Regions from separate parts of the Blautia sp. MSJ-36 genome, predicted to be linked through region 4. Evidence: riboswitches for the same ligand, from Rfam matches in the RefSeq annotation. Region 4 holds a riboswitch; each other region holds the start of a gene.
What was found. A riboswitch is a leader RNA that binds a small molecule or an ion and turns the genes downstream of it on or off. The one in region 4 is predicted to bind cobalamin.
Positions count from the first base shown of each region.

Region 1: it holds a riboswitch for cobalamin, as region 4 does, so the genes downstream of both, KQI39_RS04605 (sirohydrochlorin cobaltochelatase) here and nikB (nickel ABC transporter permease) in region 4, are expected to answer to the same signal.
Region 2: it holds a riboswitch for cobalamin, as region 4 does, so the genes downstream of both, KQI39_RS05160 (ABC transporter substrate-binding protein) here and nikB (nickel ABC transporter permease) in region 4, are expected to answer to the same signal.
Region 3: it holds a riboswitch for cobalamin, as region 4 does, so the genes downstream of both, KQI39_RS04540 (cysteine-rich small domain-containing protein) here and nikB (nickel ABC transporter permease) in region 4, are expected to answer to the same signal.

Region 1 is NZ_JAHLPQ010000004.1:60,462-68,269, reverse strand. It holds gene KQI39_RS04615 (DNA internalization-related competence protein ComEC/Rec2) at 1-1,109, shown strand, start outside; gene KQI39_RS04610 (NAD(P)/FAD-dependent oxidoreductase) at 1,232-2,611, shown strand; cobalamin riboswitch at 2,885-3,059, shown strand; gene KQI39_RS04605 (sirohydrochlorin cobaltochelatase) at 3,216-4,520, shown strand; gene KQI39_RS04600 (hypothetical protein) at 4,642-5,643, shown strand; gene KQI39_RS04595 (ABC transporter substrate-binding protein) at 5,640-6,785, shown strand; gene KQI39_RS04590 (FecCD family ABC transporter permease) at 6,841-7,808, shown strand, end outside.
Region 2 is NZ_JAHLPQ010000004.1:180,671-188,478, reverse strand. It holds gene KQI39_RS05185 (TIGR01212 family radical SAM protein) at 1-479, opposite strand, end outside; gene KQI39_RS05180 (YesL family protein) at 479-1,156, opposite strand; gene KQI39_RS05175 (YerC/YecD family TrpR-related protein) at 1,408-1,725, shown strand; gene KQI39_RS05170 (DUF1836 domain-containing protein) at 1,832-2,458, opposite strand; gene pcrA (DNA helicase PcrA) at 2,607-4,862, shown strand; cobalamin riboswitch at 4,964-5,253, shown strand; gene KQI39_RS05160 (ABC transporter substrate-binding protein) at 5,360-6,454, shown strand; gene KQI39_RS05155 (FecCD family ABC transporter permease) at 6,559-7,554, shown strand; gene KQI39_RS05150 (ABC transporter ATP-binding protein) at 7,554-7,808, shown strand, end outside.
Region 3 is NZ_JAHLPQ010000004.1:44,811-52,618, forward strand. It holds gene KQI39_RS04530 (glycyl radical protein) at 1-2,487, opposite strand, end outside; gene KQI39_RS04535 (phosphatase) at 2,840-3,553, shown strand; gene KQI39_RS04540 (cysteine-rich small domain-containing protein) at 3,639-3,944, opposite strand; cobalamin riboswitch at 4,211-4,411, opposite strand; gene KQI39_RS04545 (C40 family peptidase) at 4,577-6,043, opposite strand; gene KQI39_RS04550 (N-acetylmuramoyl-L-alanine amidase family protein) at 6,371-7,808, opposite strand, start outside.
Region 4 is NZ_JAHLPQ010000001.1:306,526-314,333, forward strand. It holds gene hisD (histidinol dehydrogenase) at 1-17, shown strand, start outside; gene hisB (imidazoleglycerol-phosphate dehydratase HisB) at 17-604, shown strand; gene hisIE (bifunctional phosphoribosyl-AMP cyclohydrolase/phosphoribosyl-ATP diphosphatase HisIE) at 624-1,904, shown strand; gene KQI39_RS01435 (M14 family metallopeptidase) at 1,999-2,958, shown strand; cobalamin riboswitch at 3,247-3,436, shown strand; gene nikB (nickel ABC transporter permease) at 3,626-4,564, shown strand; gene nikC (nickel transporter permease) at 4,565-5,392, shown strand; gene KQI39_RS01450 (ABC transporter substrate-binding protein) at 5,456-7,024, shown strand; gene KQI39_RS01455 (ABC transporter ATP-binding protein) at 7,039-7,808, shown strand, end outside.

The sequences.
Region 1 (7,808 bases), on a different contig from region 4:
TGCCGGCAAGAGGATTGCTGCTTTTTTATGAATATCTCTGCAGCCTTGCAGGAAAATTAAGGTGGAGCACCTGGATCGGAGGGGAACCGGAAATCTGGCAGATTCTGGTGTATTATGTAATTTTAATTACAGTCCTGTTTATAGGACAGTATGTAAAAATACAGATTCGGAAGGAAAAAGAGAGCAGCCAGAGAAAGGAAAGATCCGGAGAACAGGAAAAGGCTGTTCGTTGGAAACTGTGCACCTTGCGTATGGCAGCAGGCGCTTTACTGACAGCAGGGATCCTGGTACTGGGATTTCATCCATCGGGAAAACTGAAGGTGACCTGCCTGGATGTGGGGCAGGGAGATGGCATCCTTGTGGAGACTCCGGATAATCACCATTTTCTTATTGACGGAGGAAGCAGCAGCCAGTCGGACCTTGGAAGATACTGCCTTCTGCCGGCTCTGAAAAGTCAGGGGATTTCTTATCTGGACGGGCTTTTTATTTCCCATACAGACAAGGATCATATCAGCGGGGCGAAGGAACTTCTGGAATATATGGGAAATGGCCTCACAACCATCCGGGCAGGATATCTGGTGCTTCCTTCATGGGCGGAAAAGCCGGAGGCCTGGGAGGAACTCTCGGATGCGGCACAAAAAGCCGGAATAAAAGTTGTGACAGGAAAAAAGGGAGATGAGCTGCATTGTGGTCTGGTATCTTTTTCCATCTTGTGGCCGGAGAAAAACGCCACAGGAAAAGATGTGAATGAGGAGGCAATGGTGATGGAACTCTCGTTTGGAGAATTTCAGATGCTTTTTACCGGGGATATCGGAGCAGACACGGAGAAAAAGCTTCTGGCATCCGGGAATCTTACCGATGTGGACTGCCTGAAAGTGGGACATCATGGTTCCCGTTATTCTACCACGGAAGCGTTTCTTGAAAAAATAAAGCCGGAACTGGCGATCATTTCCTGTTCTTCCACCAACACTTACGGGCATCCGTCGCCGGAAACCGTAGAGCGTCTGGAAGCGGCCGGAAGCCAGGTGGAATATACCATGAAAAACGGTGCCATTACTGTGGAAACCGATGGAAAAAAGCTTAAGATATACAGGTTTCGGAAGGACTGAAAAATTTTTTCAAAAACCGGAAAAAACAGGTGACTTTTGCAAACACCTGTTGTAGAATAGACAGGGTTTGTGCGAAAACGAAACATTGAAAACAGGCAACACAAGATAAGGAGTTTTTATTTATGAAATATGACGTACTGATCGTAGGAGCAGGTCCTGGAGGAATTTTTGCGGCCTATGAGCTGATGAATAATGATCCGGAGAAAAAGATCGCGGTTTTTGAAGCTGGCCATCCTCTGGAAAAAAGAAAATGTCCCATTGACGGAAAGAAAGTAAAATCCTGTATCCACTGCAAAACATGTGCGATCATGAAAGGATTTGGCGGTGCAGGCGCTTTCTCCGATGGAAAATATAATATCACCAATCAGTTTGGCGGAACTCTGTATCAGCATATCGGCAAGGATACAGCCACAGAACTGATGGAATATGTAGATAAACTGAATCTGATGCATGGTGGAGAGGGAACCAAGCTTTATTCCACCACAAACAGTGAGATCCGTAAGCTCTGTCTTCAGAACGGCCTGCATCTTCTGGATGCATCTGTCCGCCACCTGGGAACGGATATCAACTATGTAGTACTTCAGAATCTCTATGAAAAGATGAAAGCCCATGTAGATTTCTATTTTGACGCGTCCGTTGACAAAGTGGAGAAAACAGAAGACGGCTATGCAGTTGTTGTAGGTGATGAGCGTTACGAGGGAACTTACTGCATCATCTCCGCGGGACGAAGCGGAAGTAAATGGATGGAGACTGTATGTACAGATCTTAAGATCCCCACACTTTCCAACCGTGTGGATATCGGTGTCCGTGTGGAGCTTCCGGCAGAGGTGTTCAGCCGTCTGACAGATGAGCTTTACGAGAGCAAGATCGTTTACAGAACCGAGAAGTTTGAGGATATGGTCCGTACTTTCTGTATGAACCCGAGAGGTGTTGTTGTTAATGAGAACACCAACGGAATCATCACAGTAAACGGCCACAGCTATGAAGATCCTGCAAAACACACCAACAATACAAACTTCGCCCTTCTGGTATCCAAACATTTCTCAGAGCCGTTCCATGACAGCAACGGATACGGTGAGAGCATCGCAAGACTTTCCAATATGCTTGGCGGTGGTGTTATGGTACAGCGTTTCGGAGATCTGATCCGCGGAAGACGAAGCACAAAAGCACGTATTGAGGAGAGCTTCGTAACACCGACTCTTTCCGCAACACCGGGAGACTTAAGCCTTGTTATGCCGAAGCGTATCCTGGACGGTATCATCGAGATGATCTATGCCCTGGATAAGATCGCACCGGGAACAGCAGATGACGATACTCTGCTTTATGGTGTGGAGGTTAAATTCTACAACATGGAAGTTGAGATCGATGAGAATCTGGAAACCTGCCACAAAGGACTCTTTGTTATCGGAGACTGCAGCGGTGTGACACATTCTCTTTCCCATGCATCTGCCAGCGGAATCTATGTAGCCAGATACCTGGAGCAGGAGTACTTCAATAAATAATATGATCGGCCCTTTTCTGCTGTCACAGTGATGGCGGAGAAGGGCTGCTTTTTATGTAGCAGGAAATCTCTATGCTATTGTAGGAAATCATTATGCTATAAATAAAAAACATAAATCATATAAAATCATGAAAAATATGCATGAATATTAAAATAAGTATGCTGAAAATAACTGACAGATACAGGGAGAAAACCCTGTATCGTCCGACAGCAATCTTGACAATTTTGTGATTTTGTGGTAAAAAATAGATAACCAGGTAAAATCGAATATGTACAAATGTTATAGCAATAAGGTTACATCCAGTCGGATGTGCAAAAGAGAATCCGGTGAGAATCCGGAACGATACCGTCACTGTGAACGGGGAGCTGTTTTCGAAACCACTGGGAAACCGGGAAGGGAAAGCAGCGTGGAACCAAGTCAGGAGAACTGCCTTATTGTGAGATCCAGGATTCGCGGTCTACGAATCTGTATTCTCAATAACAATACAGAACTTCTTTTTATGTGTATTGCGAGAGAATCGTGTGTGAGCAGGCGGCCGCAGAAAGCAGCCGTTTTTTTGTACATATCAGTATTCTGGAAATACATGAAAAGAGGACGATAAGAAATGAAAAGAAAAACAATGTTAGCTCTGATGCTCGCAGTTTCCATGACATGCTCTATGGGTGCAGCTACAACAGCAATGGCAGCAGATGATTCCGCTACAGAAGAGAGCGCAGATGAGAGTACTGAGGCAGCTGATACCACAGAGGCTTCTGATGAAGACCAGAAAGCAGCTGACAATGTAGCAGCTCTGATCGACAAGATCTATGTACAGGAAAGAAACGACACAACAGATGAGGACTGCAAGGCAGCCAAAGAAGCATGGGATGCTCTGACAGACGCTCAGAAAGAACTGGTAGAGGGTGAGAATGCAGATCCGGATTATTTCGGACGTGACACAGGAGATGCTTCCAAGGACGATCCGCGTAACCAGGATGAGATCGGTGAGAATGAACTTCTTGTTGTAAGCTTTGGTACTTCCTTCAATGACAGCCGTGCAGAGGATGTCAAAGGAATCGAGGATGCTCTTGCAGAAGCTTATCCGGACTGGTCTGTAAGAAGAGCATTTACAGCACAGATCATCATCAACCATGTAGAGGCAAGAGATGATGAAGTGATCGATAACATGCAGCAGGCACTTGACCGTGCAGTAGCAAACGGTGTTAAGAACCTGGTTGTACAGCCTACACATCTGATGCATGGCGCTGAGTACGATGAGATGACAGAAGCCATCAACGAGTATAAAGATAAATTTGAGTCTGTAGCTATCGCAGAGCCAATGCTTGGTGAGGTTGGAGACGATGCAACAGTGATCAACGACGACAAGAAAGCCGTTGCTCAGGCAATCACAGATGAGGCTTGCAAAGAAGCAGGATTTGACAGCATGGATGCAGCAGCTGAGGCTGGTACAGCATTCGTATTCATGGGACATGGAACATCCCATACAGCTAACATTACATACGATCAGATGCAGACACAGATGGAAAACCTTGGATTCAAGAACGCATTCATCGGTACTGTAGAGGGTAAGCCGGAAGATACAGCCTGCGACAAGGTTATCGAGAAGGTAAAAGAAGCAGGATACAAGAACGTTGTTCTTCGTCCGCTGATGGTTGTTGCCGGAGACCATGCAAACAACGATATGGCCGGTGATGATGAGGATTCCTGGAAGAGCCAGTTTGTAGCATCCGGAGACTTCGAGAATGTTGATACACAGATCGCAGGTCTTGGACGTATCGAGGCTGTTGAGCAGCTTTATGTAGATCATACAAAAGCAGCTATTGATTCTCTGGGAAGCGCTGATGAGTCCGCAGATTCTGACGCAGCAGCAGATACAGAGGCTGATTCCGCTGAGGATTCCGCAGAATAATAAATATGAAACGATCTGAGTGATCTCAGATACCTATAAGAAATCCATGTAACTGCCCGGAAAGATCAGGAAGACTGTCTTCCGGGCAGATTGCTGTATCTATGGAAGGGAGAAGATTATTATGAAAAAACGTTATGTAAACTTAATCCTTGCAATGGTAAGTGCATCAGCTATGGTGCTTGGCTCTGTGCCTGCAATGGCTACAACAGATTCCGCAAAAACCGAATCTGCCAAAAACGATTCCAAAGAGGATGCAGAAGCTTCCAATGAGAAAGAGGCAGACGCAGCCAAGACAGATACCCTGGAAGATGGTGTTTATACAGCAGAGTTTGACACAGACAGCAGTATGTTCCATGTAAATGAGGCCAATGACAAAAAAGGCAAGCTTACGGTCAAAGATGGCAAGATGACCATCCATGTAAGCCTGGTTTCCAAGAAGATCGTAAATCTGTTTGCAGGAACTGCCGAAGATGCACAGAAGGACGGCGCCGAGATCATTGAGCCTACCACAGATACAGTAAAATACAGCGATGGTTATACAGAGGAAGTTTATGGATTTGATATTCCGGTACCGGCCATTGGTGAGGAATTCGATGTGGCTCTCCTGGGAGAAAAAGGCAAATGGTACGACCATAAAGTAAGTGTCAAAGATCCTGTAAAAACTGATGACACTGCTGAAGAAGCAGCTGAGGATTCGGACAAAAAAGACGAGGCTTCCGACAAAGAGACCACAGAAAAATCAGATGCTTCCAAAGACGACAAGAAATCCGAGGGCAAAAAACTGGAAGATCTGAAACTGGAAGACGGAACCTATGAGTTCGATGTAACCCTTACCGGCGGTACAGGAAGAGCAACGGTAGAATCCCCGGCAAAAGTAGAGATCAAGGACAAAGAAGCTACAGCAACCATCATCTGGAGCAGCCCGAATTATGATTACATGATCGTGGACGGCGAAAAATATGAGCCGGTGAACAAAGACGGAAACTCCACATTTGAGATCCCGGTGACTGTTTTTGACACAGAGATGGAAGTGACTGCAGATACCGTAGCCATGAGTACTCCTCACGAGATCGACTACACCTTGAACTTTGATTCTTCAAGCATGAAAAAGGAAGAAAAATGAAAAAAATAATTTCATACATATTTCTGACGCTGACGCTTGTTCTGGGCTGCGCGTTTGCCGTGCAGGCTGCAGAGACAGAACATAAGCCTGCGGATATTCCAGGCCTCACTTTCGACCACAGCATGGAACTTTCCTATGCCAAGGAATTCAATGTGGATTACTACAACGACGGCTATGCGCTGATTACCATCGATCAGGAAGGGCAGTTTCTTGTAGTTCCCGAGGGAAAAGAAGCGCCGGAGGGACTGGACTCTGATATTGCGGTTTTAAAACAGCCGTTAAACAATATTTATCTGGTTGCAACTTCGGCCATGGATCTTTTCCGGGCCATTGACGGGATCGACAGCATCAAACTTTCCGGAACCAAGGAAGACGGATGGTATATCCAGGAAGCCAAAGACGCCATGGAGCAGAAAAAGATGATCTACGCCGGCAAGTACAGTGCCCCGGATTATGAGCTGATTTTGAACGAAGGCTGTGACCTTGCCATTGAATCCACCATGATCCATCACAATCCGGAAGTCCAGGAGAAACTGGAACAGTTCGGGATCCCTGTAATGGTGGAACGTTCCAGCTATGAAAGCCATCCCCTTGGAAGAACTGAGTGGATGAAACTTTACGCAGTCCTTCTTGGAAAAGAAGATGTGGCAGAAAAAGTATTCAAAGAGCAGACAGACAAACTGGATAACGTGCTTACAGCAGATAAAACAGATAAGACCGTAGCGTTCTTTTATATCAACTCCGTAGGCGCGGTAAATGTAAGAAAAAGCGGCGACTATGTTTCAGAGATGATCTCCCTTGCAGGTGGAAATTACGTTCCGGAGGATACGGGAGAGAGCGACAATGCCCTTTCCACCATGAATATGCAGATGGAAGAATTCTATGCCAAGGCAAAAGATGCGGATTATATCATCTACAACAGCACCATTGACGGAGAACTTCAGACCATCGATGAACTTCTTTCCAAAAGCGAACTTCTTGCGGATTTCAAGGCAGTGAAGAACGGAAATGTCTGGTGCACAGGCAAAAATCTTTTCCAGGAGACCACAGGACTTGGAACTATGATTGAGGATATCCATACCATGCTGACTACGGACGATGATTCCCTGGATAACCTGACTTATATGCATAAACTGAAATAAACGAAAATACGGCTTTACACGAATTACACCACAGAAGAGGAGTGTACCAGAAAAAATGAATGACAGAAAACGCGCGGTCCGATATGGGATCTCTTTTGTGATCCTTGCGGTACTTTTGATCTTTTTATTTATATGGAATGTAAATTCCGGAAGTATCCACCTCTCTGTGCAGGAGATCCTGAAAATCATATTCCGGCATCAGGGAGATGAAATTTCTTATAATATTGTCTGGGAGATCCGTCTTCCGAGGATTCTTTCGGTTATCATCCTCGGCGGAGCACTTTCTGTTTCTGGATTTCTGCTGCAGACCTTTTTTAACAACCCTATCGCCGGCCCCTTTGTGCTGGGAATTTCTTCCGGAGCCAAGCTGATTGTGGCTCTTCTGATGATCTTTCTTTTGAGCAGATCGGTATCCATCGGTTCCGGAGCCATGATCCTGGCTGCTTTTGCAGGTTCTATGATCTCCATGGGATTTGTGCTTCTTGTGGCAAAAAAAGTCCACAACATGTCCATGCTGGTCATCAGTGGAGTTATGATCGGCTATATCTGTTCGGCCATCACAGACTTTGTGGTAACTTTTGCAGATGATTCCAATATTGTGAATCTTCACAACTGGTCACTGGGAAGTTTCTCCGGTATGACCTGGGGGAATGTGCGGACTATGGCTGTGGTGGTATTACTTACCATGGTGATCGTATTTTTTATGTCAAAACCCATCAGTGCCTATCAGCTGGGTGAGACTTACGCACAGAATATGGGCGTCAATATCAAAGTATTCCGCATACTTTTGATCCTGCTTTCCAGTATTCTTTCTGCCTGTGTCACTGCATTTGCCGGACCGATTTCCTTCGTGGGAATTGCCGTACCTCACATTGCAAAAAGTCTCTTAAAGACTGCAAAACCGCTGCTTGTGATCCCGGCCTGTTTCCTGGGCGGTGCGGTGTTCTGCCTGTTCTGTGACCTGATCGCAAGAACCGTATTTGCACCGACGGAGCTGAGCATCAGTTCTGTGACGGCAGTTTT
Region 2 (7,808 bases), on a different contig from region 4:
CAGGCAGTATTTTCGTGAATGGTCTGAAGTCCGAGCTCGACCCATACCGGCTTGATCCGGTTCAGGGAATAAAGAAGTTCCATCACATCATCTCCCAGACAGTCCGGCCGGGTTCCGATGGATAAGGCCACAATGTCCGGATGGGAGATTGCTTCTGTAAAAATTTTCCGGAGATAACTGACAGGAGCGTAGGTGTTGGTATAGGCCTGAAAATAGGCAATGTATTTATGGATCGGGCGTTTGGAAGAGAGACTGGCAATCTGGGTGTCGATCTGTTCCGTAATGGAAAGTCTGGCACTTGCCGCAAAATCTCCGCTTCCGCCCCGACTGCAGAAAATGCAGCCGTTTTTTCCAAGGGTTCCATCACGGTTGGGGCAGGACATGCCTCCGTTTAAGGCGACCCGGTAGACTTTCTCGCCATATCGTTCCCGGAGCATATAGTCCAGAGAATGATATGGTTTGTCATTCCAGCGTTTCATTATATTTCATCCAGTGCGCTTTTTTCTTCGTCTTCATCAGCTGGTATGTAGTTATCGAAGATTTTTACAAAAATCTTTGATTTCCAGTAAGCCAGTGTGGCAAATCCCATCAGAACAAAGAGCATAATCAGAATGGATGTCACCTGTGAAAAACTTACGTATATAAACAGAAACAGAAGCAGAACCGGTGATACGGAAATCAACAGCATCAGGATGGTCTGCGGAAGATGTCGGATAGACATCAGAAATGCGTTTACAAAAGTATTCTTGATGGAGTTGAAAAATTTGGCCAGGATTGGATAAATGTACAGAAGGATCAGCGCATAGATAAGGGCAAATGCGATGAACAGGGTGAAAAGCCCTTTATACATAGCTCCGCTTCCGGCTCTTGCGATCTTAAGGTCAATATACAGAACAGCAGCGGTGAGCAGCATGATAATGTTAATGATGGTTGCCTGCTTGAAATTCTGTTTAAAGGAACGGAAAAAGCTTCGGATAATATAGGATTCCTCGTCTCTTGCCATCTTCAGTGTGACATAGTAGAGAGCAGTTATGGAAGCGCCAGCAGTGACAACCGGAATACAGCAGAGAATGCAAAGAACATTCAGAAGAATCAGGTCTGCAACGCGTCCCATGAACACGAAGAACTTATTGTCCATGTTAAAAAAACGGTTCATTTGGTAAGTCTCCTTTTCTTTCTTTTCTTTTGAAGATATTATTTTAAGTATACTCAATTGGAGCGGAAAAAGCAAACCCCAAATGGTTCCCAGGGGTAGGGAACGGGATAAGAGCATGTGTCCGCCATAGAAAGACAAAAACGTGAAATAGTTTATTAAATTTCCCTAAAATGCTTGCTTATCACGATTTAGAGTGTTAAAATATCAGTATTGTATCAAACGAAAATTATGTATTTTAAAGGAGCGTAACAATGAGCAAAAAAATCAGGACGGAGGCTGTGGATCATCTGTTTGAAGCGATCCTGTGCCTGAAGGACAAGGAAGAGTGTTATACATTTTTCGAGGATGTGTGCACCATCAATGAGCTGCTTTCTTTATCTCAGCGCTTCGAGGTAGCCAAGATGCTTACCGATAAGCGTACATACCTTGATATTTCCGAGAAGACAGGAGCTTCCACAGCTACGATCAGCCGTGTAAACCGTTCCCTGAACTATGGAAATGATGGTTATGAGATGGTATTTGCACGTATGAAGAAGAATAACGGAGAGCAGGATGGTGAAGCTGAATAAAGCTTACGTCCGTACCGTAGATGATAACGGATAATGCTGTAACGTAAAAAGAGACAGGCGGTTGCGCGTCTGTCTCTTTTCTTCTGTCCGGCTGAAGAAACCGGAGTCAGTTTTTTCTTTCTTTTTTGGAGGATTCCTCATTTTTTGAGGAATTCATGTGGTCGATCATGTTTTCGATGATCATCTTTTTCATGTATACATCGAAGCTCAGAAGGCAGATAAAGGAAAACTGGTGAAGGAATTCCTTATCCTCCGGATCTGCGTCCTCGAAGATTTCCCCGGCGCTTTTGAAACGGCGCATGAGATCTTTTTCCAGGTAACGGATCTGTGTCTGTTCCATACTGAAAACTTCCTGATAAATATAAGTCATATCTTTCTCAGTCAGGGACTTGAAATATTTATCCGTAATCGGTCCGAGAAGAGTCTGGATGTCACTGATGGAGAGAATATTCTTAAAATAGTAGATAAAAATCAACATCAGCAGATGTTCCCGGGAATAGCGTTTCTTCTCCGGCGGTGGGAGAAGCTTGTTCTTGGCGTAGTTGTTGATCATGGTCTTGGTCAGGATCTTGTCATCCTCGTGACGCTTGGTGGATGCAAGATTTTCTTCCATAAAAGTAGTGACCTGATCCATGTAAAGATCAATGTTCGGGATTTCATCTGGTTTTATATAATCAAGCTCAGCAATTTTCGCAAAAATGCTGCTCATCATCTCTTTTTCGTTTCTTGTCATCGCATTATCACCTCTGCTCCCTATTATATAGTTTTAAATACTACTTGTAAAGAAACTTTTTCCGGGAAAATGAGAAAGTAAGGTTGTGGCTTTACCGGAAAGAAAAGACATGGTAGTATATAAAGATACTGTTGATATGGAAAAAGAAATGGAGATCAAAATGAGTATACAGGATGCTTTGGACACATTGAATCCCATGCAGCGGGAAGCTGCTGTACATACAGAGGGACCACTTCTGATTCTTGCGGGAGCCGGTTCCGGAAAAACAAGAGTGCTGACCCACAGGATTGCCTATTTAATGGAAGAAAAGGGTGTCAATCCCTGGAATATCCTGGCGATCACCTTTACCAACAAGGCTGCCAGTGAGATGCGGGAACGTGTAAATAAAATTGCGGGAATGGGCGCGGAGAGCGTATGGGTTTCCACCTTTCATTCCGCATGTGTGAGGATTTTACGCAGACATATTGAGGTGCTGGGATTTGGCAGTAATTTTACCATCTATGATACTGATGACCAGAAGACAGTCATGAAGGAAATCTTCCGGAAATTCAGTATCAATACAAAAATTTATAAAGAACGTGCTGTTCTTGCAGAGATTTCCCATGCCAAGGATGAACTGATCACGCCGGAAGAGATGGAGCTGAATGCGGGAAGTGATCCGGATGCGCGGAAGATTGCAGGCATGTATAAGGAATATCAGTCCATTCTCCGGGGAAACAACGCCCTGGATTTTGATGACCTGATCGTGAAAACTGTGGAGCTTTTCCAGCACAATCCGGATATCCTGGATTATTATCAGGAACGTTTCCGGTATATTATGGTGGATGAGTATCAGGATACTAACACCGCACAGTTTAAATTCGTAAGTCTTCTTGCGGAAAAATACAAGAATCTCTGCGTAGTTGGCGATGATGACCAGTCTATTTACCGCTTCCGTGGAGCAAATATCGGGAACATTCTGGGCTTTGAGAAGGTTTTCCCTGAGGCGAAGGTGGTACGGCTGGAGCAGAATTACCGTTCCACACAGAATATCCTGAACGCAGCCAACGAGGTAATTGCCAACAATACGGAGCGTAAGGAAAAACGCCTCTGGACAGAGAACGAAGAGGGCGATAAAGTCCATTTCCGTCAGTTTAACAACGGATTTGAGGAAGCGGAATATGTTGCGGGAGAGATCATCCAGGGCCGGCGTAACGGGAAATTCCAGTATAAGGACTGCGCGGTACTTTACCGGACCAATGCCCAGTCCCGCCTCTTCGAGGAAAAATTTCTCCTGGCAAATGTTCCTTATAAGATTGTCGGCGGCGTGAATTTTTATGCCCGCAAAGAGATCAAGGATCTGTTAAGCTATCTGAAGACCATTGACAATGCCAGTGATGATCTGGCTGTGCGCAGGATCTTAAATGTGCCAAAAAGAGGAATCGGACTCACCAGCATCGGCCGTGTCCAGGACTATGCGGATATGATGAACCTGAGCTTTTACGATGCGCTCCGCGTGGTGGAGGAAGTACCGTCTATTGGTCGGGCAGCAGGAAAGATCAATGATTTTGTATCCTTTATCCAGGGACTGAAAAGTAAGGCAGAGGCCTATACAGTCCGTGAAACCCTGGAAGAGGTCATTGAGCTTACCGGTTATGTGAAGGAACTGGAGGCAGAGAAAACGGAGGAGGCCCAGGCGAGGATCGAAAATATCGATGAGCTGATCTCCAAGACAGAATCCTTCCAGGAAGCCATGGAGGAGGCCGGACAGCCGGCAACACTTTCTGCATTTCTGGAGGAGATCGCACTGGTGGCAGATATCGATTCTGTTGATCCGGATCAGGATTATGTGCTGCTGATGACTCTTCACAGTGCCAAGGGACTGGAGTTCCCAAATGTATTTATCGTGGGAATGGAGGACGGTGTTTTTCCGGGATATGCTTCCATCTGGTCCGGTGATCCGTCGGATATCGAGGAGGAGCGAAGGCTCTGTTATGTGGGGATCACCCGTGCCATGAAGGAACTGACCTTAACCTGTGCAAAACAGCGGATGATCCGTGGGGAGACTCAGTATAACCGTGTGTCACGTTTTGTAAGGGAGGTTCCACGGGAGCTGGTAGATCTTGGACATACCATTCAGGAGAAAAAGCCCAGAGTAGATGATATCGTATCTCCGAAAAGCGCCTATGCCCAGATGAAAATGAATTTCCAGGCAAAGAGCACCCTGCAGAAAAAAGATTTCACAGTGAAGAAGGCGGACAGCCTGGACTATGGTGAGGGAGACACGGTCCGTCATGTGAAATTCGGAGTCGGTATCGTAAAAAATATCGCAGACGGCGGCAGAGACTACGAAGTGACGGTAGACTTTGACAAAGTCGGCGTGAAAAAAATGTTCGCCGGTTTTGCCAAGCTGAAAAAGATCTGAGAGGGATCTCTCCGGGCAGACTATTTCTGCAAAAAACTGTAAAAATCCGGCCTCAAGGTTGTAATTGGAAAACCGGTATGTTAGAATCAGTATCAGCGTAATTGAATTGCTGTGAAGTGAACAGTATCACCGGCACATATGCTGCCGGATACTGTGAGAGGGAATCGGGTAAAAAGCCTGAGCGGTTGCGGCCACTGTATACAGAAGAAGGGATTTCACATGCCATTGCAGAAACTCATGTGAGAAGGCGAAATCCCGATGTCAGAGAGATTCTGGAGAAAATTCTGATACATCATTCATGATCGGCTAAAAGATGAATGGTGTATCAGTTTTTATTTTGCGGAGTTTTTTCTGAGTCTGTAAGTCAGGAAACCTGCTTGACAGTATGTAAGTGGGAGCTTCCGTACAAAGTGTTCCGTGCAGATTTTATGAAGCCCCATCTTTTCGGTTACCCATAGGCAACAGGAGATAAAACAGGCGAAAAGAGAGGAAATGAAATGAAAAACAAGTATGTATCCACAAGAATCATGGCAATGGTAATGGCAGCGGCAATGACCGTATCAGCAGCTCCGGCTGTTTATGCCGCAGAGAGAGCAGACTCCGAGACCATCAAGGAAGACAACCAGCCGGCAGCAGAAGACAGTACAGAGTCTGCAGACACCGAAGATTCTTCCGCAGAGGCAACCAAGACAGAATATCCTCTGACCATCACAACCTATGATTACGATGGAAACGAAATCGAAACCACTTATGAAAAAGCACCGGAAAAAGTCCTTGCTGTATATCAGGGAAGCATTGAGACTATGCTCGCACTTGGTCTGGAAGACCACCTGGTAGCTACCGCAGGTCTTGATAATGAAGTTCCGGAAGATCTCAAAGAAGCATTCTCAAAAACAAATTATCTTGACGAATTTACCCCATCCCTTGAAACTGTAACAATGCTGGAGCCGGACATGATCTTATCCTGGAGCTCTCTTTTCTCTGATGAGAATCTGGGAAATGTAACAGACTGGATCGACAAAGGCTGCAACACCTACTACAACACCAATACTCGTCCGGACGGCGCCAGAACACTGGAAAATGAATTCACAGATATCTTAAATATCGGAAAGATCTTCGATGTACAGGACAAAGCACAGGCTATCGTTGATGATGCAAAAGCAGTGATCGACAAAACTCTTACTGCAACTGCAGATGTAAAAGACAAACCAAGCGTAATGGTATTGGAGCCTCTTGGAGATGACATCACAAACTATGGCGTAAAGAGCCTTGGCGGAGATATGGTAACACAGTTAGGCGCAACTCTTGCAAACCCGGATGCTTCCACCGTTGGAAAAGAGGATATCATCGCAGCCAACCCTGACGTGATCTTTGTGGTTTACATGCCATATGCAGGAGATGATCCGGAAACTGTTAAGAACAGCCAGCTTGCAGTGATCCAGGATGATGAGTCCCTGAAGAGCCTTGACGCAGTAAAGAACGGACGTGTTTACCCGATCATGCTCAGTGAGATGTATGCAAGTGCAACACGTACCCAGGACGGAATCGAAACTTTTGCAAAGGGATTATATCCGGACGTAAATCTTGACTGATCGGAGAAAATGCAGTGAAAGAAACAGCTTCACAGAGAAAAAAAGATAAGGTGCTCAGAACATCCATGTATGTGGCAGTTCTCATCTGACTTGCAGGATTCCTTATTTTTTCCATACTTGCAGCCATCACTTTTGGAAATGCGGATCTGTCACTGAAGGATGTATACGGCGTTATCGCTTATAAATTGTTTCATATAAAAAGTCTGTCCGCCTATGCGGAAGGCGCAGTTCATGATGTTGTGTGGCTGATCCGGCTGCCTAGAGTCCTTCTGGCTCTGGCAGTTGGAATGGCTCTTTCCGTGTGCGGCGTGGTGATGCAGGCTATCGTGCAGAACCCGCTGGCAGACCCGTATGTGCTGGGTATCTCATCTGGTGCATCTCTGGGTGCCACACTGGCCATCATGCTTGGAATCGGAAGCTTTCTTGGCGGAAACTCTGTGGGAATCACAGCTTTCATTGGCGCGATGATCACTTCTTTTGCGGTGATCGCCATTGCAAACATGGGTGGAAAGGCAACTTCCGCAAAACTGATCCTTGCGGGAATGGCGGTCAGCGCAGTCTGTTCTGCTTTTTCCAATTTTGTCATTTATATTACCAATGACAAAAATGCGGCAACAGAAGTTATGAAGTGGAGCATGGGAAGTCTTGCCGGAGCAAGCTGGATCAGAGTGGGTGTAATGCTTCCGGTCACGCTGATGTGCGTGGCTGTTTTCTGGACGCAGTACCGGAACCTGAATCTGATGCTTCTGGGAGATGACGTATCCATTACCCTTGGAACAGATCTGCACAGACTGCGGACTTTTTATCTGATCGTTGCTTCTGTTATGATCGGATTTGCCGTGTACTGTGCCGGTGTGATCGGATTTGTGGGACTGGTGATCCCTCATGTGGTCCGGATCCTTTTTGGAACAGATCACAGAAAACTGCTCCCCTTAAGTGCGCTTCTTGGTGCATCGTTTCTGATCTGGTGCGATGTGGCATGTCGTGTGATCCTTAAAAATTCCGAGATGCCCATCGGTGTGCTGGTATCCATTATCGGTGCTCCCTGCTTTATTTATCTGCTTGTGCGGAAATCCTATGGATTCGGAGGTGCCCGGTAATGAAGATCACCACAGAAAATATTCAGGTTGGCTTTCACGCCAGACAGATCCTGAAGGGAATCTCCATGGAATCCCAGGATAAGGAACTGGTAGGAATCATCGGACCAAACGGAAGCGGAAAATCCACTTTGCTGAAATGCATTTACCGTATTCTGAAACCAGACGCAGGAGCCGTGTATCTGGACGGCGAGGAGCTTCATTCCATGAGTGTTCGAAGCTCTGCGAAAAAAATGGCCGTGGTGGCACAGCACAAT
Region 3 (7,808 bases), on a different contig from region 4:
CAGAGATCTGGAAAGCGTTGTGAACAGTGCACTATATCCGGCAACACGTACAACCAGGTGTTTGTACTTCTCCGGATGTTTCTGAGCGTCCAGAAGTGTCTCTCTGTCGACAACGTTGAACTGCATATGCATGCCCTTCTGATCAAAGTATCCACGAATCAGTGCCACAAACTTCTCCAGTCCTTCTCTTCCTGCAAGTGCAGACGGATGGAATTTCTGGTTAAACAGTGTTCCGTTGGATACAATGAAGTGATCCAGACGGGATACGGAAGTTGCTGCTGCTGTCGGGCCTTTCACATCCTTGCCTGCTGACGGAGAAACGCCATCTGCAACTGGTGTATGTGCATAACGGCCATCCGGTGTAGCACCAGTCTGTCCGCCAAGAGGAACGTTTGCAGATACCGGATAAAGTCCTGCCTGATAATGTCCGCCTCTCGGGTTCATATATTTCTGAAGTGGTCTGGTATAAGTATAAGCCACATCTCTTGCAAAGTAATCCACATCCGGGATGTCATTTCCGAACTTCGGAACTTCCTCGATCATCTTGTGGATTTCTTCGAATCTTGCTTTTTTCTCCGGGGATGGCTCTGTGCCAAGAGCGGCTGTCATAACAGCGGTAGCTGTCTGCTCATTTACGCTGATGCCATTCTCCTGAAGTTTCTGCATAACAATGGTAGTGATATCTGCCGCAGACTGTGCATCAATACCTTTGCCATAGTTCCATGCCAGAGCTTCTTTCATCTCTTCCATGGTAACTTTCTTTTCTTCATATACAAGCTTGCGGATTGCATACAGGGAATCTGCCATGTTGGCAATACCAAATCCCTGAGGACCTGTAAAGTTATAAACAGCTCCGCCTTCCTGAACGGATTTACCTCGTTTCAGGCAGTCATCCACCATACAGGAAAGGAATGGAAGCGGACATCTCTCAGCATGTGCAACATCAATGGCATTATCTGCATTTACAAGCAGGGAGATGAAATATTCCATCTGTTTCTTGTATGCGTCATAGAACTCGTCAAAGCTCTTCATCTCTGTGACATCGCCAGTCTGAACACCAACCTGCACACCTTTATCCATACCATTAGAGAAAACCATCTCCAGCGGACGGCACATGTTAAAGAATGCGGCATCATGCCAACCTTCTGTCTTACCTGCTTTCTGCGGTTCTACACAGCCGATGATGTTATACTCTCTGGCATCTGCAAGGGAAAGTCCCCGGTTCTGCAGTGCAGGGATGATAACTTCATCATTATAATAAGCCGGAAGTCCGATTCCTGTTCTTGTAAGCTCTGCAGCCTTGATCAGGAATTCATGGGGAGATCCGTTCCATACTCTTACAGAAAGAGACGGTGCCGGAAGATGTACATGCATGGACGCCTGGATACACATAAAGGAGAGATCATTGGTCACATCCTCGCCGTCTTTGTTCTGGCCACCTGCGATCAGGTTCTGGAAAAGGCTGTAGCCTGCAAAACCTTCTGCAGATGCGGCATCACGGCATTTATTCAGGTCGTTTAATTTTACCCAGATGCAGTCCATCAGTTCCTGAGCGAACTCTCTGGTCAGATTGCCTGCCTCCATATCACTCTTATAATATGGATACATATACTGGTCAAAACGTCCCGGTGAAATGGAATGTCCGCTGCTCTCCATCTGGATCAGCTGCTGTACGAACCAGAAGGACTGGCAGGCTTCATAGAAGTTACGGGCGCCTTTAGCCGGTACACGGCTGCAGTTGGATGCAATCTGAAGAAGTTCCTGCTTTCTGGTCGGGTCCTGACACTGATATGCCATCTGCTCAGCAAGCTCGGCATAGCGGTGTGCATAGTCGATAACAGCCTGACAGCTTAAGATCACGGCTTCCAGGAAACGGGATTTCTTTGCGTAATCGCCATCTCCCACATTGCATTCCTCAAGCTCTTTCTGTGCTTTGGCAATGATTCCTTCATAACCGATTGCCAGGACTTCTTCATATTTAACGGTTACATGTCCTACACCATTGTAAAAATAATTTCCCGGGGTAAAAATGTTGTGATCAATGGCAAGAATTGCTTCCGGTGCCATGTAGGAAGTTGCAAGTTCACTGGTTGTCTTGCCTTTCCAGTATTTATGTACCTCACGGAGTTCCGCCTTTGTTTCCTCCGCAATATAAAATGGATCGGCTGTTCTGGTAGCCACTGTATCCAGCTCATCCTCCAGCCACTGGAAAGAATACTCCGGGAATGTCTGACATCCTCTCGGAGCCAGGGTGCTGCTTCCGACGATCAGCTCCTCATCACGGATAATGATGGGAATATTACGCAGGATGTGGGCAAATGCCTTGGCTCTGCGGGTGATGATCGGCTCGTCTTCGGTCTGCTTATAGGACTCTGTGACCAGCTTGGCTCTGGCAGATTCGATCACCGGCATCTTTGCATAAAGATTATCCACAAGATGTGTGATCCTGTCTGTTTTCGGGATATCTGCTATATGAAATTTCTCCATGATTCTCCTTTCTCATAACCGGTTGTTTCTGGTGATCTGTCCGCCTTCCCGCTTCCAGAACCGCTTCTTTCCGGCTATGTGCTCATGTAATTTTATTATACCTTACCCCCTCTTTGATGTCAACGAAATCCAACATGTGTTTCTTGCTGTTTTTGTGGTTTTTATAGGGCAAGCCCCGTTGGTTTTATTTGTTTTTCGTGTTTTTATGTTTTTCTCTATTGACTTTGTTTTTCTGCTCTGTCATACTTGAATTTATATGGGAATTCCTTTATTTTTCACAAAAAATATGTACAGCGGACATTTGTATTCCGCTCCGTCACATGTTCCCAAACAGCAAAAGAGGTGTATTTTTATGTATCTTTCTGATATGCATACCCATTCCATCGCCAGCGGTCACGGCACGGAATGTACCATCACCAACATGGCACGTGCAGCCGCAGAAAAAGGCCTCCGTCTTCTCGGAATCACCGATCACGGTCCCGGAACTCTGGCAGCCGGAACTTCCTCCTACTTCCGAAGTCTTACCTATTCTCCGAAAAAACATTTCGGCGTAGACCTGCTCTATGGGATTGAACTGAATATTCTGGATCGGAACGGAAGTGTAGATCTGGATCAGGAATTATTATGTAAACTTGATTACGCCATTGCCAGCATGCATTCCTGGAACTACCACCCCGGCACCAGGGACGAAAACACCGAAGCCTTTATCAATGTTATGAAAAATCCTTGTGTCAAAATTCTCGGACACAGTGACAACACACACTATCCGGTGAATTATGAAGTTCTTGCCCGAACCGCCAAAGAAACCGGAACGATCTTTGAGATCAACGAAGCTTCTCTTGCGCCTTATGGCTATCGTGGTGACACAAGAGAAAACTGTTTCGAAATCCTTCGCTGCTGCCGAAAATACGATCTGCCACTGCTTCTCTCCAGCGACAGCCACGGCCCGGAACACATCGGCGATTTTACCTATGCCGCTGAGTTTGTTCATCAGGCCATGTTCCCGGAACAGCTGATCCTGAACAACCAGCTTCCAAGGTTGAAAGTATTCCTGCAGACCAGATGACCCGATAAAGTAAAAAGCCAGCTCTCACATGTCACCATGTGTCAGAGCTGGCTTATTATTTCGGGTTATATTCTATTCTCTATTATCACTTCTCATCTGTCTGAGAATTTTCTCTCTGTTTTCTTATCATATCCGCAAGTTCCTGGTACTTCCCTGTGATATATCCATAATTTTCTCTTCTGTGAGGAAGTTTACACGCCGTACAGTCCTTGATCCCACTTTCTGTGAAGTGAAAATTACCGCCGCATTTATCTCCCAGTGCATACAACGGACAATAACAGAACAGGCAGTTAAAATTCTCCGGATCTGCTCCTTTATGGCATGGAAAATACTCGCATTTTTTGTGACTGAAATAGGAATACTCTTTTCCTTCCCAATATGGTTTCTCCATGATTCTTATCTCCTCCCGGATCATATATCCTCTTAATTTTCCCATAAAAAAAGAGGTAGCGATGCCACCCCGGGGTAGAAATATAATCCGTTCATGAGTGCGCGGAGGGAACGAATGTATCCGGAGTAGTATCGCCTGCCATTTAATCATGTATAATTCATATGAACAGGCGCATTCCATAAAAAAATGCCTACTCTCGTAAAAAAGTAGACAACGTCCCAGGGGTGCGGAGTCCCTGAAATGGTTGTTACACTTTACACGGAAGTTTAACCTCGCCATAACAAGCAGGTTTCCTGGCTCCGGGATCATGGCTTGTCTCTCCTTCTCATACCTAAGTACAATGGACTGTGAGATTCGCTCCTCCGTTACAGTGACCGGATCGCTCAGGTTTCACACCTGATTCCCTTTTCTGCTGGCTTCTGATAATCAACGACTGTCAGATGCCCTCAGCACTTGCTATGTTCAATATGGAATTATACTGGCATTATAATAACACCCTGTTAATTATATGTCAATACCATTTCAGATTTTTCTGATATAAATACACTGTTTCCTTATAAGAAACAGCCTGACGGAATATACCGCCAGGCTGTTCAATATCTTCATCTTAATGAATTTTATATGGTTCGTGATTATACAAGACGTCTTACAGAAACAATCGTTCTGTATGTCGCATCGTTACTGATCTTAATACCATCCTGGGAATTGGATGCATGTACAATCTGTCCATTGCCCATATAAATAGCCACATGTCCACCGTAACAGATCAGATCTCCTGGCTGAGCATCTGCATAAGATACCTCAGTACCTGCGTTCTGCTGCTCATAGGAAGTTCTCGGAAGGCTTACACCAAAGTTAGCATATACACTCTGTACAAAACCGGAGCAGTCTGCACCGTTGGTAAGGCTTGTTCCGCCCCATACATACGGATTTCCAACAAACTGTGTGGCATAATCTACAACAGAAGAACCGGAACCACTGTAGGAAGAAGAACTTCCGCTGTCAGAAGAGGTATCCTCAGAAGCATCGCTGCTGTCATCATAGTTTGCGTCTGTATTATCTTCTGTAGTGTCTGTATATCCGGACTGGTCATCGGAAATTACATTTCCGTCCTCATCATACTGAACGTCACCATTCTCATCATATGTATCATCTACATACTCTGTATCGTCCTCTGCAGTATCTTCGTCCGTATTCTCGATTACGTCACCGTCCTCGTCATACTGAACGTCTTCACTCTCATCTGCTTCATCCTGCTGCGCTGCTTCCGCTTCTGCCTGGCGTCTTGCTTCCTCTTCTGCTTCTGCCTGTGCTCTTGCTGCTGCCTCAGCCTCCGCCTGACGTCTTGCTTCCTCTTCTGCGGCGATACGCTCAGCCTCTAATCTCTGAAGCTCTGCAGTCTGCTCTGCAAGAAGGTTCGCATAGTCTGTAGCCTGCTGCTGTGCATAAGCAATTTCATTGTCATAATCTGCGGATGTTGCACGCTTCTCATCCAGCTGTGCCTGAAGGTTCTGGGATTCTGCCTCATATTCCTGCTTCATTCCCTCAAGTTCCGCTTTCTCCTGTGTATACTGTGCTTCCAAGTTAGCTACCTGCTGGATGGTGTTGGAATATTTCTCAAGGCTCTTTCTGTCCTGCTCATATGTCTTCTGTGTATACTCAGCCTTTGTAAGAAGATCAGACAGGTTCTCTGCATTCAGCATCATCTGGAACCATGCGTCGTCTCCACCTTTCTCATAAAGATACTGAATACGTTTCTTCATTGCTTCGTACTGTTTGGTCTTGGCATTCTTGGCTTTCTCAAGGTTGGACTGTGTAGATGCAATGTCGGCTTCTTTATTGGAGATATCTCCCTCCAGTGTCTGGATCGAAACCATCACGTTTACAAGATTGGCATCAAGAGTGGAGATCTCGCCTTCGATCTGTGACTTCTGTGCGGAAAGCTCATCCAATCTGGAATAAGTTGCATTCAGCTGTTCATTGGTTGCATCCATTTCCTGCTGAAGTGCTGCCTCATCTTCTCTTGTTGCACTTACGCTGACTACCTGTGCTCCACTGATGAGGAGCGCCAGTGTCAGACATAATATTCTTTTCTTCATGACTGTTCACCCTCGCAATCTGATTTTGAATTCTGATTATTCGGCAGATCAAACATCTTCTGCCTTCGTTTACTCATTTCTGCTGTTCTTTCATTTTTAGCAGATTAATGTAATATTTTTGCAATATCTTGTTTCAATCTTTTTATATATTAACACAGTGTTCTCTGGTTTGCAAGGATTTTCTATTATTTAGTTTAGAATTCTGTAACATTTATTAATGAATTTGACATTAAAGAAGGAGAACTCTGCATTTTACAGGTTCTCCTTCTCTTAATCTTATTTAATTATTACATAGAAATTTCTTCGGGTACTTCTCTTCCTGCCTAATCAGAACAGGTCTGCAAGAATCTGATTTGCAGTCTTGTGCAGGTATCCATCCGGATCGGAAAGTGTACTTCTGTTCCATCTGAAGTAAGCACCATTACGGATATAGTTACCACTTGATTCGTGATAATCATATTTGCTGACTCCCGGATATTTAGCCATGTAAAGCTCTGCAAGCTTGATTGCCTGGCTTCCATATGTTCCATCCGGTGTCGGTGTTCCGGAAATCTGAACACCTGCATTCGGTGTACAGTGCAGAATCACAACACTCTTATCTGCACACTGTCCAAGAACCATCCATGTATGTCCGTCATTGTATCCGATGTCTCCCGGATACAGTTTCCAACCGGAACTTGAAAGCTGTGACTGAGAAATTGTAGTTCCCATTCCTCTGCTGGTATATAAGGAACCGATATCTCCGGAAACTGTTGTGTAGTTCACTCCGCCGGATTTACTCTGCATAATCTGATATACAGACCATCCTACATATCCGGAGCAGTCAAGACCTTTCTGTTCTGTAGTTTCTGTAAGATCCATATAGTTCTTATAGTTATAAGAACTGGAATTGCTGTTATACCACTCTTTCCATCTGGAACTTACACCCTTTCTGGTGGCATCCGAAGTATTGTGGCCTCCACCCCATACATAAAGGGTCTGTCCAACCGGTTTCAGTGCATTTGCAAGGAAATTCTTAATTGTACGCGAGCTGGTCGGTGTCGTTGTATTCGGATTGTTGTTAACCTGAAGGACTCCGCTGCTGCTGAATGTGTACTCTTTTCCGTCGATTGTCTTGGTACCGGTAGCCATTACACCTGTGGATGGGTCAAAATAATATTTATAACCCTTGGATGTATTCTCCACCCAGCCGGTAGCCATAATTCCACTTGAGCTGTAGAAATAATAGGTATTTCTGCCGATTTTCTTGAAGCCTTTATACATGGCTCCTGTGGTCGGATCAAAGTAACGTTTCTGTTTTTTGGTATTGGTTGCCCAGCCTGTTGCCATGTAGCATTTACTTGTAAAATACCTGGTCACATTCTTGGAATCTGTAAGGAATTTACTCTTGGCTGCAACTCCGTTATTGCTGTAGAAATAATATTTCTTCTTGCTGATGGTTGCCCATTTGGTTGTCATATAACCGGTGCTGGTATTAAAATACCGGGTATTCTTCTTGCTGTCTGTAAGCCAGCCTGTTGCCATATAGCCTTTTACACCGTTGGCATTGTAGAAATAACGTTTGCCTTTGCTGTCTTTTGCCCAGCCTTTTACCTGAACACCTGTGGAGGCATTGAAATAATACTTCTTTCCATTGAGGGTAAGCCAGCCTTTTACTTTCTTACCATTCTTGTAATAATAGGACTTTCCATTTTCTGTTTTAAAGCCGTTTTTGGTTGCGGCCTGTACATCTGTTGCAGTTGTATGTACAGTCGCTCCAGCTGCA
Region 4 (7,808 bases):
ATAAGGAGAACGAATAATGGCAAGAGAAGCACTGATCGAAAGAAACACAAAAGAAACACAGATTCGTCTGCAGCTGAATGTTGACGGAACAGGAAGTTCCGATATTGATACAGGTATTGGCTTTTTTGACCATATGTTGGACGGCTTTACGCGTCATGGACTGTACGATCTTACACTGAGAGTACACGGTGACTTGAATGTGGATGATCATCATACCATTGAAGATACAGGTATTGTCCTTGGAAATGCGATCCGTGAGGCGGTAGGGGACAAAAAAGGAATCAAACGTTACGGCAGCTGTATCCTTCCCATGGATGAAGTTCTGGTGCTCTGTGCGGTGGATCTTTCCGGAAGACCTTATCTTGGATGGGATGCGGAGTTTTCCACGGAGAAAATAGGAGATATGGCAACCGAGATGGTGAAGGAATTTTTTTATGCAGTGTCTTATTCCGCAGCAATGAATCTTCACATCAAAGTTCTTTCCGGCGGAAACAGCCACCATGTGGCAGAAGCCATGTTTAAGAGTTTTGCCAAAGCCCTTGACGCGGCAACACAGTATGATTCCCGGATCACAGACGTGCTTTCTACCAAGGGAAGCCTCTGATACATAAAGGAGACCACTTATGAACAAACAGTTGATCCCATGCCTTTATCTTCAGGCAGAAAAAGCGGTAACAGGGTTTGGACAGAGAAATCTTTTCGGAGATGGAAATGTAGAGACACTTGCAAAGTTTTACGGCGACAATGGAGCAGATGAGCTTCTGGTGTTTGACTTTTCTTCTGCAGATGCAGAGCATGACCGTGCGATTGGAAAGATCCGGGATATCTGCCAGGCATCGGAAATCCCGGTGATCGCAGCAGGAAACATCAAACGCATGGAAGACGTAAAAAAACTGATCTATGCAGGCTGTGCCAAAGTTGTATTAAATTTTTCAAAGAAAAGTAATATTGAGCTTCTGGAGGAAGTATCCAGACGTTTTGGAAAAGAACGTATGATGATCAGTATTTCTGATCTGAAGGAATTTACAGAAAATCAGGATCTGATCGAAACCTATGCAGACAGTGTTCTGGCTCTGGATACAGTGGAAAATGAAATCGCACAGATTTCGCAGATTTCCATTGTTCTCCACACGGACGAAAGCAGTCAGGAAAAAGTTCTGGAGCTTTTAGGGGAAACCGCCGTGTCCGGACTTTGCGGTGCTTATGTGAGCAGTCTTGAAAATGATCTGCATACATTAAAAGAGACCTGCGAAAAAGCCGGAATTCCGGTGAATACCTATAAAAGCAATATTGCATGGTCCGATTTTAAATTAAACAGTGATGGAATGGTTCCGGTTATTGTCCAGGATTACCGGACAGATGAAGTGCTGATGTTGGCCTATATGAATGAACTGGCTTTTGATACCACATTGAAACTGGGAAAAATGACATACTGGAGCCGCAGCCGGAATGAACTCTGGACAAAAGGCCTGACATCCGGACACGTACAGTATGTAAAATCTCTTACCATTGACTGTGACAATGATACAATCCTTGCCAAGGTGGATCAGGTGGGGGCTGCCTGCCATACAGGAAACCGTACCTGTTTCTTCAAACCACTGATGAAGAAAGAGTACGATGATACCAATCCACTCCATGTATTCCAGAATGTGTACGATGTGATCACAGACCGGAAAGCGAATCCGAAGGAAGGTTCCTATACCAATTATCTTTTTGATAAGGGAATTGACAAGATCCTGAAAAAAGTCGGTGAAGAATGTACAGAGATCGTTATTGCCGCCAAAAATCCGGATAAAGAAGAGATCAAGTATGAGATCTCAGATTTTCTCTATCACATGATGGTACTGATGGTGGAAAAAGGTGTCAGCTGGGAAGAGATCACCAGAGAACTGGCAAAAAGATAGAATTAAAAAAAGACATATACAATTTTGGTTAGGCATGGTATACTTATCGGAACAAAGTGCGGAAATATAAGAAAAAGGGAAAGGGAAACAGCCAATGATCAAAATTGATGACTGGGTGATCGAAAAAGGAGAAAAAGCACAAGGTAAGATTGAGATCACAGGATGCGGCATGGCGATGCCGGCGACTGTGATCTGCGGGGTGGAAGACGGACCGACGATCCTGATCACAGCAGGAGTACACAGCGCCGAGTATGTAGGAATACAGGCGGCGATGGAACTTGCGAAAGAATTTCAGCCGGAGGAACTGAAGGGAAATGTGATCATCATTCCGCTGGTCAATGTCAGTGGATTTGAACATCGTACCATGAGTATGGTCTATGAAGATGGTAAGAATCTGAACCGTGTTTTCCCGGGAGATCCTGAGGGGACAGCTGCAGACCGCATTGCCTATACCATGGTGACGAAACTTTTTTCCATAACGGATTATTATATTGATCTGCACAGCGGAGACGGATATGAGCAGCTTCATCCATATGTTTATTATGTAGGGGTTGTAGATGAAGAGACGGCAGAGAAGTCCTTACATATGGCAAGACATATCGGTGTCAAATATGTGGTCCGCTCTACAACTGCTACAGGTGGTGCCTATAATTATGCCTCTTCTCTTGGAATTCCAAGTATTCTCATCGAGAGGGGCGGACACAGTTACTGGACCTGGGAGGAAGTGGAACAGGACAAAAGAGACGTCCGTCATCTTGTGTTTCATCTTCAGGGGAAGAAATGTCACGGACTGAAACATTACCGTCAGATGCTTCTGGAAAATGTGGTATATGAATATGCACCATATACCGGATGCTGGTATCCATCCAAAAAGCCTGGAGAGTACTTCTTTAAAGGAGAAGACCTGGGTGAACTGAGAGATTACTACGGAAACCTGCTTTATACATCCATTGCAACAGAAAATGGAGTTGTACTTTATCAGACAGCCAGCCTGAATATTATTGAGGACGGACCGATGATCGCCTATGCAGCGATCACAGAGACGCTGACCTGATATTCGCAGAGCTTTTCCACCAAAAATTGTTTTATTCAATTCCTATAGAAGCGATAAGAAAACCGGATTTTACCGTTTGTTGTTCTATTTGTAAAAATAAACGCGTAAAATCCGTATTTTTTTGACAAATCGGATAAACTCAGTTGTTAAATACCTAACGGGGTATATGTACAATTCAAACAGCTTTGACAAAATTGATAAATATTCTAAAAATACAACATTTTTCTATGGACAACAGCAATAGATTTATCATACAATAAATCCGTAATTTAACAGCATTTGCTGATTTTTACATCAGCCGTTGCAAGTTCCGAGAGGATTAATAGGGAAACCGGTGTAAATCCGGTACGATCCCGTCACTGTAATGGGGAATCCTCAGATAAAATACCACTGGCCGGGTGCGTGAGAAATAGGGCCGGGAAGGTGTCTGAGGGTGAGGAGCCTGAGTCAGGAGACCTGCTTGTAATTGTTTTAAGATGATTCTTACGGAAGATAGGAAGCATGTTTTTTTGTGTGTGCCCGTATTTCGTCACGGGCTTTTTTCGTGCGTATTTCTGAAATTCCATGCATTTTCTGCATATAAAGAATCCCATTATAGTTATTATTATCTTATATAAGTTGAAACGGCTATGCTAAAAATCACATCAAATGAGGAAAGGAGTAAAACGTGACAAAGAAACAAGTAGGAAAAAGATTTCTCCAGATCATAATTGTATTGTTTGGAATCAGCTTTTTCACATTTGGACTGACCTACCTGTCACCTGGTGATCCTGCGGAGATCATGTTGACAGAGTGTGGTAATCTTCCAACACCGGAACTTCTGGAACAGACAAGACATGATCTCGGCCTTGACCAGCCATTTCTTGTACAGTATGGTTCCTGGCTGAAAGGTGTTGTAACAGGAGATATGGGACAGTCCTATTCTTTCAAAATGCCGGTAACGGATAAACTGGTATCCTGTTTCTGGCCGACGCTGAGGATGTCGTTGCTGGCACTTCTGATGATGGTCATTATTTCCATACCGCTTGGAATACTGGCCGCTGTATATCAGAACAAATTCCCGGATTATTTTGTAAGAGGAATTACCTTTGTGGGAGTATCTGTTCCAAGCTTCTGGCTGGGCCTGATCCTTCTCAGCATCTTTGGTGTTCAGCTTCGCTGGATCAATGTTGCCGGAGGCAGTACAGATTTTAAATCCATGATCCTTCCGGCGCTGACACTTGCACTTGCCATGTCTGCAAAGTATACCAGACAGGTAAGAAGTGCAGTACTGGAGGAGCTTCACCAGGATTATGTCACAGGTGCAAGAATGCGTGGGATCAAGGAAAGCGTCATTCTCTGGAAACACGTTCTTCCTAATGTAATGCTTCCGCTGGTAACACTGCTGGGACTTTCCCTTGGAAGTCTTCTGGGAGGTACTGCAGTTGTAGAGATCATTTACAACTGGCCTGGAATGGGAAATATGGCAGTAAAGGCAATTTCCTGTCGTGACTATCCTCTTGTACAGGGCTATGTACTCTGGATCGCGATCCTGTACATGTGCATCAACCTGCTTGTGGATCTATCCTACACTTATCTCGATCCAAGACTTAAGGAGGATAGATAATTGAAAAAAGTATTACGAATATTCAAAGAAAACAAACAATTCACTCTTTTCTTTATTCTAGGTCTTGTGGTGATCGGTGTTGCGATCTTTGCACCGCAGCTTTCCCCATATGATCCGTTGGATGCAGTTATGACCGAATCACTGCAGGAGCCGAGCTCCGCCCATCCATTTGGAACAGACAAACTTGGGCGAGATCTTCTTTCCCGTGTTATTTTCGGAACAAGAACGTCTCTGATCATGACCTTATGTCTGGTTGCGGTGATTTTTGTGATCGGTACATTTTTAGGAGTTATTGCCGGATATTTTGGCGGTATTGTAGATGCGGTGATCATGCGCATTGCGGATATGATGATTTCCTTCCCGGGCCTTGTGCTGGCCATCGCCATTGCCGGTATGCTGGGACCGAACCTTGTCAATGCCGTTATCTCCATCGCGGCTGTAAGCTGGACGAAATATGCCCGTCTTGCAAGAAGTATGGTTCTGAAAGTCAAGAAGAGTCTTTACATAGAGGCAGCTGTGGTAAACGGAACAAAGACCTGGAAGATTCTTCTTGTACATGTTCTTCCAAACATGGTAACACAGATGGTGGTAACTGCGGCAGCAGATATCGGAACCATGATGCTGGAGCTGGCTTCCCTTTCTTTCCTGGGATTTGGTGCAACTGCGCCGACACCGGAGTGGGGACTGATGCTCAACGAGGGAAGAACCTACATGGCAAAAGCGCCATGGCTTATGATCTACCCTGGTATTGCCATTGTGATCTGCGTGGTTGTTTTCAACATGCTTGGAGACAGCATCCGCGACGTACTGGATCCACGCCAGGATTAATAAAACATTTTCTGTAACAAACCAACACCATATTATTAGTATATTTATCTTTAGGAGGATGAAATGAGAAATAACGTAGTTAAAAAAGTGCTGGCTGCTACACTTGCATGCATGATGACTTTTTCCATGACAACAGTGGCTCAGGCAAAAGGTGACAAAAAAAGTGATAAGGAGATCACCATCGGAGTAACAAGCTTTGCAGATACACTGGAGCCGACAGAGCAGTATTTCAGCTGGGTAGTATCCCGTTATGCGATCGGAGAGTGCCTCACAAAATTCGATGAGAACGGTGAGATCGTTCCATGTCTTGCAGAAGAATGGGAGAACAGCGAAGATGGAAAAACATGGACCTTCAAGATCCGTGAGGGCGTAAAATTCTCCAACGGCGACGATATGACACCAGAGATGGTAAAAGCTTCCATCGAGCGTACCGCTGAAAAGAGTGACCGTGTTCCGGAATTCTTTGATCTCGACAGCATCGAGGTTGATGGACAGAACCTGATCTTCCACCTGAACAGAGCAAATGCAAACATGGCCGGATGCCTTGCAGACCCGCTGTTTCTGATCGTAGATACAAATGTAGATGATTCTACATTTGCCATGGAAGGACCGATCTGTACAGGACCTTACGCAGTAGAGTCCTTCAACCCGACAGATTCCTGTGTCGTAGTAAAAAATGAGAACTACTGGGATGGAGAAGTTCCCCTTGATAAAGTTACACTGAAATGTGTGGATGACCAGACAACACGTTCCATGGCTCTTCAGACAGGTGAGATCGATATCGCTTACAACCTGAAAACAGAGAATCTGGTTGAGTTCGAGGGAAATGACAACTATGATATTCAGGAACTTCAGTCTCTTCGTTCCACCTATGCGTTTATGAACCAGAACGAGGATCATGCACTCAGCGACAAGGCACTTCGCCAGGCACTTCTCCGCGGACTTGACAAAGAGACATACTGTAACACTCTTCTTGAGGGTGGTGCAACAGCTGGTAAAGCACCGGTTCCGCCAACACTTGACTTTGGATTTGATGATCTGAACGATGAGAATGCTTACGATCCGGATGGCGCAAAGAAGATTCTTGAGGAAGCTGGATACAAAGATGTTGACGGTGACGGATTTGTAGAGACTCCGGACGGAGATCCGCTTGTTCTTGATTTCGTTATTTACACAAGCCGTGCAGAGCTTGGTGTATACGCACAGGCAGCACAGGCCAGCCTGAAAGAGATCGGTATCAATGTAAACCTGAATACTGTAAGTTATGAGACACTTCTTGACATGAGAGATTCCGGTCAGTATGATCTTCTGATCTGGAACGTACTGGTTGCCAACACAGGTGATCCGGAGAACTACTTAAGAGAGAACTGGTACAGCTCTTCCGCAAACAATACTGCAGGATACAACAATCCGGATGTAGATAAACTTCTTGACGAGCTTGCTCAGACATTCGATGAGGATGCAAGAAAAGATCTGATTATCGACATCCAGCAGGATATTATGGATGATGCAGCAACTGTATTCTTCGGTTATGAGACAACTTATCTCTTCTCCAATAAGAAAGTAACTGGAGTTAAGATGTATCCGATGGATTACTACTGGCTGACAAAGGATATCACTCTTGCCGAGTAAAGGAGCGTTTATTTATGCTTGAAATCAAGGATCTTTCCGTTCAGTACGGAAAGCAGGCACCTACCATTGAGCATTTCAATCTTTCCATGAAGAAGGGTGAGATCATCAGTGTTGTAGGAGAGAGTGGAAGTGGAAAAACAACCGTGATCCGTGCTGTCCTCGGCGCTCTTGCTGGGGGTGGCCGGGTCAGTGCCGGTGATATTCAGTTCAACGGACATTCCCTGCTTTCCAATACCAAGGATGAATGGAGAAATTTAAGAGGTACCCGCATTTCCATGATCTTTCAGGACTGCGGCGGAACCCTGAACCCGATCCGCAAAATCGGAAGCCAGTATGTGGAGTATATTTGTACACATACTGACGTATCCAAAGCAGAAGCATGGAAAAAAGGCTGCTCCATGCTTCAGAAAATGCGTCTTCCAGACGCGGAAAATATCATGAAAAGTTATCCTCACCAGCTTTCCGGTGGTATGCGTCAGCGAGTTGGTATTGCCATGGCTATGACTTTTAACCCGGAACTGCTTCTTGCAGATGAGCCGACCAGTGCCCTGGATGTAACCACGCAGGCACAGATCGTACGCCAGATGATGGAGCTCCGTGATGATTTCGGAACCGGCATCATCATCGTTACTCATAACATTGGTGTAGCGGCTTATATGGCCGATCAGCTGGTTGTTATGCAGCACGGAAAAGTTGTGGATCAGGGAACACGTGATGAAGTCATGAATCATCCGACCAGTGACTATACAAAGAAACTGCTGGCTGCAGTGCCGGAAATGGAGGG